3 regions of the Allosphingosinicella flava genome follow, and region 2 is predicted to be linked to each of the others. Evidence: predicted binding sites of a transcription regulator. Region 2 holds the regulator's gene; each other region holds the start of a gene.
The links. Region 2 encodes LexA, which represses DNA repair genes until DNA is damaged. Its sites were predicted from a motif close to GTTCCNCNCTTGTTCT; they were not measured.
Positions count from the first base shown of each region.

Region 1: IC614_RS02340 (ATP-dependent helicase) is a predicted target of LexA. The motif match lies at 1,171-1,186, and genes of this name have one in related genera.
Region 3: IC614_RS11520 (Y-family DNA polymerase) is a predicted target of LexA. The motif match lies at 1,757-1,772, and genes of this name have one in related genera.

Region 1 covers NZ_CP065592.1:458,611-461,883, reverse strand. Annotated here, with positions in the region: partial or broken gene IC614_RS02350 (pseudouridine synthase) at 1-451, shown strand, start outside; gene rsmD (16S rRNA (guanine(966)-N(2))-methyltransferase RsmD) at 607-1,149, shown strand; gene IC614_RS02340 (ATP-dependent helicase) at 1,282-3,273, shown strand, end outside.
Region 2 covers NZ_CP065592.1:895,616-898,888, reverse strand. Annotated here, with positions in the region: gene IC614_RS04680 (phosphatase PAP2 family protein) at 1-16, shown strand, start outside; gene ilvC (ketol-acid reductoisomerase) at 48-1,031, opposite strand; gene IC614_RS04670 (VOC family protein) at 1,146-1,484, opposite strand; gene lexA (transcriptional repressor LexA) at 1,497-2,168, opposite strand; gene IC614_RS04660 (TadE/TadG family type IV pilus assembly protein) at 2,253-2,657, opposite strand; gene IC614_RS04655 (TadE/TadG family type IV pilus assembly protein) at 2,654-3,121, opposite strand; gene IC614_RS04650 (TadE/TadG family type IV pilus assembly protein) at 3,121-3,273, opposite strand, start outside.
Region 3 covers NZ_CP065592.1:2,250,849-2,254,121, forward strand. Annotated here, with positions in the region: gene recJ (single-stranded-DNA-specific exonuclease RecJ) at 1-1,629, opposite strand, end outside; gene IC614_RS11520 (Y-family DNA polymerase) at 1,773-3,053, shown strand; gene glpX (class II fructose-bisphosphatase) at 3,152-3,273, opposite strand, start outside.

The DNA of each region.
Region 1 (3,273 bases), 440 kb from region 2:
CCTGCCCAAGAGCCTGCCGCGCCTGATGCCGGTCGGCCGCCTGGACATGAACACCGAAGGCCTCTTGCTCCTCACCACCGATGGCGAGCTGAAGCGCCAGCTTGAACTGCCCTCCACGGGCGTCGAGCGCACCTACCGCGCCCGCGTGTTCGGCGACGTCAGCCAGGAACAATTGGAAGAGCTGATCCACGGCGTCGAGATCGAGGGGGTCCGCTACGGCGCGATCGACGCCAATCTCGAACGCCGTACCGGCCGCAACGGCTGGGTCGAAATGAAGCTGACCGAAGGCAAGAATCGTGAAGTGCGTCGCGTGCTGGAATATCTCGGTCTGCAAGTCTCGCGCTTGATCCGAACCTCTTACGGGCCGTTCCATCTGGGCGACCTGCCCGCCGGAATGGTCGACGAAATCCGCCAGCACGACCTTGTCGCGTTTAAGAAGAGCATGGGTGAGAGCAAAAAAACTCCTCCCCCCCTTTCAAGGGAGGGACCGAGGGTGGGATCGCGTCCGGTCCGGCTCGACGCCGGATCGGACGCCTTATGGCGCCCGCGCTCGCGCAGCTCGCGACCCACCCCAACCCCTGCCAGACAAGGGAGGGGCAAAAAGAAGTGAGAATCATCTCCGGCGCCTGGCGGGGCCGTCCGCTGGCCGACCTGGAAGGCCGCGGCACCCGCCCGACCAGCGATCGCGCCCGCGAAGGTCTCTTCTCCATGCTCGCCAGCCGCATCGGCAGCTTCGAGGGCCTTGCCGTCGCCGATCTCTTCGCGGGCACGGGTGCGTTAGGCTTGGAAGCCCTGTCGCGTGGCGCCAGAAATTGCCTGTTCGTCGAAAACGACCGAAGCGCGCTCGACACGCTCCGTTCGAACGTCGATCGCTTTGGCGCCCGTGAGCGCGCCGACATTCGTCAGCAAGGGGTCGAGCATGTCGCGCCACCCTCGCAGCCGCGCGACCTCGTCTTTCTCGACCCGCCTTATGGCAAGGGCCTCGCCGACATGGCCCTCGTTCGCATCGCCGATCCCGCCTGGGTAGCGCCCGGCGGCTGGATCAGCGTGGAAACCGCTGGCGAGGAGATCGCCATCCCCGGAGCCTTCACGCTCGAAACCGAACGCCGCTTCGGAAAAGCGCATATCCACCTTCTCCGCCGCAACTGAGCGGTTGAGTCGGCGGCTCTCGTTCCCTAACTGTTCATGATGCTCGTTGTGCTCCGGCGAAGGCCGGAGCCCAGTGGCGCCGGTAGAGCGGCTGGACCCCGGCCTTCGCCGGGGAACAAGAAAAGCAAGACAGTGACCGATCTCCAGACCCGCGAACCCGGCTATATCCAGGGCCTTAACGAACCGCAGCGCGAGGCTGTGCTGACCACGGAAGGTCCGGTGCTGGTCCTCGCGGGCGCGGGCACGGGGAAGACGGCGGCGCTGACCGCGCGCCTCGCCCACCTCATCGCCACGCGCCGCGCCTGGCCGTCGGAAATCCTCGCCGTCACCTTCACCAACAAGGCGGCGCGCGAGATGCGGGAGCGCGTCGGCCGCATTGTCGGCGAAGCCGTGGAAGGCATGCCCTGGCTCGGCACCTTCCATTCCGTCGCCGCCAAAATGCTCCGCCGCCATGCCGAGCTTGTCGGCCTGCAATCCAGCTTCACCATCCTCGACACGGACGATCAGCTCCGGCTCCTGAAGCAGCTCATCACTGCCGCCGATCTCGACGAGAAACGCTGGCCCGCGCGCCAGCTCGCGGGCCTCATAGACCGCTGGAAGAATCGCGGGTGGACGCCGGAGGAAATCGATGCCGGGGAAAGCGAAGCCTATGCCAATGGCCGGGGCGCGGAACTCTACGCCCAATATCAGGCGCGGCTGCGCACCTTGAACGCCTGCGACTTCGGCGACCTGCTCCTCCACATGCTGACCATTTTCAAGAAGCATCGCGATGTGCTTGAAAACTATCAGCAACGTTTCAAGTATATCCTCGTCGACGAATATCAGGACACGAACCAGTCCCAATATCTCTGGCTCCGCCTCCTCGCGCAGGAGCGCAAGAATATCTGCTGCGTCGGCGACGACGATCAGTCCATCTATAGCTGGCGCGGCGCGGAGGTCGCGAACATCCTCCGCTTCGAGCGCGACTTCCCCGGCGCCAAGGTGATCCGCCTTGAGCAGAATTACCGCTCGACCCCCCACATCCTCGGCGCCGCATCCGGCGTGATCGCGCAGAATTCATCCCGCCTCGGCAAGACCCTCTGGACCGAATATGACGCGGGCGAAAAGGTCGAGGTGATCGGCGTCTGGGACGGCCCGGAGGAAGCCCGCCGTATCGGCGAGGAGATCGAAACCCTCCAGCGCAAGGGCGAGCGCCTCGACGACGTCGCCATCCTCGTCCGCGCCCAGTTCCAGACCCGCGAGTTCGAAGACCGCTTCATCGCCATCGGCCTGCCCTATCGCATCGTCGGCGGTTTCCGCTTCTACGAACGCGCCGAAATCCGCGATGCCCTCGCCTATCTCCGCGTCATCGCCCAGCCCGCCGACGATCTTGCCTTCGAGCGCATCGTCAATGTGCCCAAGCGCGGTCTCGGCGACAAGGCGGTCGCGAAGATCCACAGCTTCGCCCGTGCCGCCGGAACGCCCCTCCTCTCCGCCGCCGCGCAGATGCTCGACACGGACGAGCTGACGCCGCAGGCGCGCCGCGCGCTCGGCAATCTCGTCGGCGATTTCGCCCGCTGGCGCTCCCGCCTCGCGGAATTGCCGCATCCGGAGCTCGCCCGCCTCATCCTCGATGAGAGCGGCTATACCGCCATGCTCCAGGCCGAACGCTCGGCCGAAAGCGCCGGACGCCTCGAAAACCTCACCGAACTCACGCGCGCCATGGAGGAATATGAGAATTTGGGCGCGTTCCTGGAACATGTCAGCCTTGTCATGGAAAATGACGCGGCGGGCGATCAGGAGAAGGTGACGATCATGACCATCCACGCCGCCAAGGGCCTGGAATATGGCACCGTCTTCCTCCCCGGCTGGGAAGAAGGCGTCTTCCCTTCGCAGCGGTCGCTGGACGAAGGCGGCCTCGCCAGCCTCGAGGAAGAACGCCGCCTTGCTTATGTCGCGATCACAAGAGCACGGCGTAAGTGCTTCATCATCCACGCCGCCAACCGCCGCATCTACGGCCAATGGACCAGCTCGATCCCCTCCCGCTTCGTCGCCGAATTGCCGGACGAGCATGTGACGAGCGAAACCACGATGACCGGCGGCGAGAGCCTCTGGCGCGCCAACTGGTCCGAACGCGCCGATCCC
Region 2 (3,273 bases):
ATCGCGGCAAGGATGAGGGGGCGGCCTCATTGAAGAGGGCCGGGGATTTACCGATTATCCAGCGCGCGCATCGTTTCGGCAATCTTTTCCAGCGGATGGCGCGCGGAAGCGGCGCGCGCGGCCTTGAGGCGCGGATAGCCCGCCTTCGCCTCCGCGACCAGCGCGCGGGCGAAGCCGCCGTCCTGCACCTCGGCGAGGATGCGCCGCATTTCGGCGCGGGTGCCGTCGTTCACAATACGCAGGCCGCCGGTCATGGCGCCATATTCGGCGGTATTGGAAATGGCTTCGCGCATGCCGGCGATGCCGCGCGCGACGAGAAGGTCGGCCAGCAATTTCACTTCGGTCAGGCATTCGAAATAGGCGATTTCCGGGGAGAATCCCGCCTCCGTCAGCGTGTCGTAGCCGGCGAGAATGAGTTCGGGGATCGCGCCCCAGAGCACCGCCTGCTCGTTGAACAGATCGGCCTCGCATTCTTCGGCGAAGGTGGTTTCGATCATGCCCTTCCGCCCGCCACCGAGCGCGGCGGCATAGGATAAAGCAAGCGCGCGCGCCTGGCCGCTGGCATTCTGGTGGGCTGCGAAGAGGGTGATGAGGCCGCTTCCGGCGAGATAGTCGTCGCGCAGAGCGGTGCCGGGGCCTTTCGGGGCGACGAGCAGGATATCGAGATCGGCACGCGGCACGATGAGGTCGAAGCGGATGGCGAGGCCATGCGCGAAAATGAGGGCCGCGCCGGGCTTCAGCCGGTCGTGCAGTTCTTGGGTATAAAGATCGCCCTGATATTCGTCGGGAATAAGGATGGCGACGACGTCCGCCCAGACCGCCGCTTCGGCCGGGGCAAATACCTGGAAACCGTCGGTTCGCGCTTGCACGATGCGCGTCGAGCCCGGCTGAAGGGCGACGCGGATGTCGTGAACGCCGCTGTCACGCAGGTTCAGCGCTTGAGCGCGGCCCTGATTGCCGTAACCGATGACGGCGACTTTCTTTGCCTGGATCAGGGCAAGGTCCGCATCCGCATCGCGATAGATGGTCATGACAATCCTCCGATGCGCGACCCGGCCAGACGGAAAGGCCGGAAGGCACGGCATAGACCCGTTGCCCGGCCCGGCGAAAGCCCAGGATCGACAAGCGGGCGAACCTCCGCGGCGTCAGTCGCCGCTCTTCACGACGGCCAGCTCGTTGCCGCTGGGATCGGTGAAATGGAAGCGGCGGCCGCCGGGAAAGGCGAAGATCGGGCGCGTGACGATCGCGCCTTCGGCACGCACCTTAGCGAGCGCCGCCTCCAGATCCGGAACTTCGATCACCGGCAGGGGCGCGGCGGTCGCTTCATCCGGATCGCCCTGGAGGCCGAGATCGACATCGCCAGTCGTCGTCGCCGCGTAAGAGGGGCCGAATTCGGCGAGGCTCCAGCCGAAAGCCTGCTGGTAGAAGGTGCGCGTCGCCGCGATGTCCTTCACCGGCAGCTCGACATAATTGATCCTGGCCATCCGAGCCTCCGGTCAGTAGCGCCGGAGCAGGCCGGCGAGGCGGCCCTGCACGACGACCTGTTCGGGCCGGTAACGCTGCGGATCGTAGAGGCGGTTGGCGGGATCCAGGCGGACCATCGAGCCTTCACGGCGGAAGGTCTTGAGCGTCGCTTCGCTATTGTCGATCAGCGCCACCACGATTTCTCCGTCCCGCGCGGTGTCGGTGCGGCGGATCAGCGCATAGTCGCCGTCGAGAATGCCTTCCTCGACCATGGAATCACCGGACACTTCGAGGGCATAATGCTCGCCCGGGCCGAGCAAGGCGGCCGGAACGGGCAGGCTTTCGGTGCCTTGCAGCGCCTCGATCGGCGTGCCCGCCGCGATCTTGCCGTGCAGGGGAAGCTCGACGATGTCGTTCGCGGCGGCGGGAAGGGCTGGCTTGGCCGCCTGAACGCGCATTGGGGATGCCGCCAAACCCTTTGCCTCCGTCCGCTCCGGCGCCTTCAATATTTCGAGCGCACGGGCGCGGTTGGGCAGGCGGCGGATGAAGCCGCGCTCCTCCAATGCCGAAATGAGCCGGTGGACGCCGGATTTGGACTTGAGCTCGAGAGCATCCTTCATCTCCTCGAACGAGGGCGATACGCCGCTCGCGGCGAGATGATCGTGAATATAGCAGAGCAATTCGTGTTGCTTGCGCGTGAGCATGTCCCGCACTCTCCATAAGGAACGAACGGAGAACGTGTAGGAAACGCAATGATCCCTGTCAAGCGGCTCCGTCGCGGCGCGCCATCATGGCGCCGGCATGCGCTGAAGATAGACGCGGCGGCTCTTTTGCAACAGGATCGGATCCGGGCGGAAAAAACCGAAGTCGAGCTGCACATTATAGCGCATCGTGATTTCCGCATAATCGGCGCCATCGCTGTTTCCATAAGCAAGCGGCGCGATAGTGAGTGCGGAGGGTTTGAGGCCGAACTGGCCGGCGGCGATGCGTGCCTTGATCTGGGCCTCATCGGGACGCGGCCAGAGCGTCGCCTGGCGCGCGCCCTCGGCCAGGGCGTTGTTGAGCCCGGCATTGGCGAAATAGAGCATGCCGATCTGGGGAATGCCGATCAGAAACAGGATGAGAGCCGGGGCGACCAGCGCGAATTCGAGCGTCGAGGCGCCCCGTTCATCGCGGCGAAGCGGGCGGATCATTGGACCCTCATCGTTGCCGTGGCCCGAAGCGGGAAGCTGCCATTCGGGCTGGCGCCGACCGCGCGGGAGACGATGCTGGCGGTGAATTTCGGTTTGTAATAGCCGCGGATCGTCACCGACACGAAGCGCGCCGTTTCCTCTGTGCCGGTGCAGGCGCCGTTGATGCTGGGCTGCTCCACCCGGTTGCATTCGAGCCAGGAGCGGATCGTGACATTGGTTTCATCTTCTCCCGCCACCGCCGCCGCTTCGCGCCGGATAGAGTCCATGGTTGCGCCGACGGTGCCGGCGGTGATTTTTTCGAGGGCGCGATAGCTTGCCTGTTCCAGCTCGAACTTGCGGGCCAGGCCCTCGGCAAGGTCGATGGCGTTCACCAGCACCATCGCCAGCACGGGCGCGGCGAAGGCGAATTCGATCACGCTCGCCCCGCGCTCGTTTGTCCGCAGCCGGTGGAGAAGCCCGCGCATCACCGGACCAGCCGGACCCAGCTTGCGTCGAACGACTTGGCGCCGCCGTCGGAGGGGCAGCTATTGGTGATTTCGGTATTGCCGGTAAAGGTCAGGCGGTTCGCCACCAGCTGGATGCAATTGCTGTCCATGCCGGAATTGCCGTTGAAGGT
Region 3 (3,273 bases), 1.1 Mb from region 2:
GTCCGCCAGCCGGAAGCCGATCGCCTTGATGCGTCGCCCGTCGTCGCCCGACACGATCAGGCGCAGATGCCCTTGCCCGACAATGTCGGCCTTGACGACCCGCACCGGTCCGGCGGCGACGCGCGGGCCCGGCCACCCCGCGCCATAGGGGCCGCCCGCTTCAAGGGCGTCGCAAAGCGCGGGATGGACGCCGCCCGGCGCCAAGACCGCGTCGAGAAGGAGGGCGCGGTCGTCGCGCGCGCGCGCGACATCGGCCGCCAGCCGGTCGTCGAGAAAGTCGGCGAGCGCGTCGAGGCAGTCGCGCGCGACGGTGAGGCCGGCCGCCATGGCATGCCCGCCGCCCGCCACCAGAAGGCCGCTGTCCTTGGCCGCGAGAATCGCCGCGCCGAGATCGACCCCGGCGATCGACCGGCCGGAGCCCTTGCCGATTCCCGCTTCGTCGAATGCCACGACGATGGCGGGCCGGCCCAATTTCTCCTTGAGGCGTCCGGCGACGATGCCGATGACTCCGGGATGCCAGCCCGCGCCGTGGACCAGGGCGACGGCGCGATTATCCTGCCCCGCGGCTGCGGCCTCCGCCGCTTCGCAGACCAGCATCTCGATCGCGCGCCGTTCCTGATTGTAGCGTTCCAGTTCCTCGGCCAGCGCCGCCGCTTCGGCTGGATCCTCGGTGGTGAGGAGGCGGACGCCGAGATCGGACTTGCCGACCCGCCCGCCCGCATTGATGCGCGGGCCGAGCGCGAAGCCGAGATCGGTGCAGGTCGGCGCGCGGTCGAGCCGCGACACCTCGATCAGGGCGGCGAGGCCGATGTTGCGGCGCTGCGCCATCACCTTCAGGCCCTGCGTCACGAAGGCGCGGTTGAGTCCCTTCAACTGCGCGACGTCGGCGACGGTGCCGAGCGCGACGATGTCGAGCAAGTCGACGAGGCGCGGTTCCGGCCGTTCCGTGAAGAATCCGCGCCGCCGCAACGTCCGGATCAGGGCCGCGCCGAGCAGGAAGGCGACCCCGACGGCGGCGAGGTGACCGTGCGCGGCGGCGTCGGCTTCCTCATCCAAACGGTTGGGATTGACGAGCGCGAAGGCATTGGGAAGCGCGCTCGCGCATTTATGGTGGTCGACGACGATCACCTCGATCCCCGCATCCCGCGCCATGTCCAGCGCCTCGAACGCCTGCGCGCCGCAATCGACGGTGACGATCAGTTTCGCGCCGCCTTCGCCGATTCGCACCAGCGCTTCGCCCGACGGGCCATAGCCTTCCATCAGCCGGTCGGGGATATAAGGCGTAGCTTCAAGGCCGAGGTCGCGGAGCAGGCGGATCAGCAATGCGGCGGAGGTCGCGCCGTCCACGTCGTAATCGCCGAAAATGGTAACGGGCTCGCGCGCCTGAACCGCATCGGCGATCCGATCCGCCGCCTTATCCATGTCCCGGAAAATCGACGGATCGGGCATGAAGCCGCGGATGGTCGGCGTCCGGTGCCGCTCCAGATCCTCGCGCGAAACCCCCCGCGCTAGCAGGAGCTGGGCCACCAGATCGTCCGGCACGAAACCTTGATCGAGCGGGTCGCACCCCGCGCCGCGCCACCGCCAAGGCTGCCCGGATATCGAGCGCGCGACGCCGCATACATGCATGAAATCGGATGGAGCGGGGCGGAGGTTCACGCTCTCTTCCTAAGCCATTGCAGGCCGGAACGGAATCCTTCCCAGCGAAAAGCTGTGGAAAAATCGCGGCCCCGAATTGCGGGAATGCCTAAAATCTGTTCTCTTTATGTTCTATGCGACTCGATATGGATCATCCGCTGCGATTCCTGTTTATCGACTTCAACGGCTATTTCGCCGCGGTCGAGCAGCATGACGATCCCGCGCTCTTCGGCAAGCCGGTGATGGTGATCCCGCTTCCCTCCGAACATACCGGCGCGATCGCGGCGAGCTATGAAGCCAAGGCGCTCGGCATCAAGCGCGGCACGACCGTCCGGGAAGCGCGCGCAATGTGCCCCGGCATCGCGATCCGGCCTGCCCGGCACGAGCGCTATGTCGAAGTGCATGGTGAATTGATGGAGGAGATCGGGCGGCATCTGCCGGTGACGCGCGTCTATTCGATCGACGAATGCGCCTGCCGCCTCAGCCGGGACGAGCAGAATGCGGAGGCCGCCGTCGCCAAGGCGCTGGAGGTGAAGGCGGGGATCAGCCGCAATGTCGGCCCGGCGCTCCGCTCCTCCATCGGCATCGCCGCCAGCCCCCTGCTCGCCAAGCTGGCATCCGAACTGGAGAAGCCGGACGGGTTGCAGGTCGTCCATACGCAGAGCTTGCCGGATGCCCTCGCCAAGCTGCCGCTCCGCGCCATTCCCGGCATCGGCGAAGGGGTCGAGCGCCGCCTGGCCAAGGCGAAGGTCACGGATTTCGAAAAGCTATGGCATCTCCCGCCCAAGCAGGCGCGGGCGATCTGGGGATCGGTGGTGGGGGAGCGTTTTCTTTACGCCCTGCGCGGCCACGACATTCCGGACGAGGCGCCCAAGGCCAAGAGCATGATCGGCCACAGCCGCGTCCTCTCGCCCGAGCATCAGCGCCCGCCCGAGGCGCGCATCGTCGCCCGTGCCCTGACCCTGAAGGCCGCGAGCCGCCTTCGCCTTTACAAGCTGCATGCCTGCCGCATGAGCCTCGGCATCGCGCTCCGACCGCGCGGCTGGCTGGAGTTTGAGAGCCACTTTCCGGCGTCTCAGAACAGCTGGACCTTCCTGCGCGAACTCGACGTCATGTGGGTGCAGGCAGTCCAGGCGCTGCAACGCTCAGGCCTGTGGAAGGGGCGGATGGGCACCGTCTATGTGAATTTCAGCGATTTTCGCACCCAGGGCCGCGATCCCGACCTTTTCGCCCCGCCCGGCGCGGAAGCGCGGGAGGAGAAGGAGGCCTTCCTTTGGGCCGCCATCGACAAATTGAACCGCGCTTACAAGAAGCAGACGGTGACGCTCGCCTCGCAGCGCGGGCTGGACCTCAATTATCTCGGCGTGAAGATCGCGTTCAGCCGCGTGCCGGAGGCGGCGGAGTTTCTGTGCTGAGCCGTCCTTTACGTGCTCCTGCGAAAGCAGGAGTCCCGTTTCACGATCGGCGCCGCTGGGCTCCTGCTTTCGCAGGAGCACATGTGATCAGGCTGGTCCTACTCGCAATGATGGCCTGGTTCGTGGCGGTGCTCGCCTTTTACCCAGCGCACGGTGCCGGTGCTGGCGCGCATCACGACGCTTTGGGTGGTGATGCAGCCCTTGCGGCGCTTGACGCCCT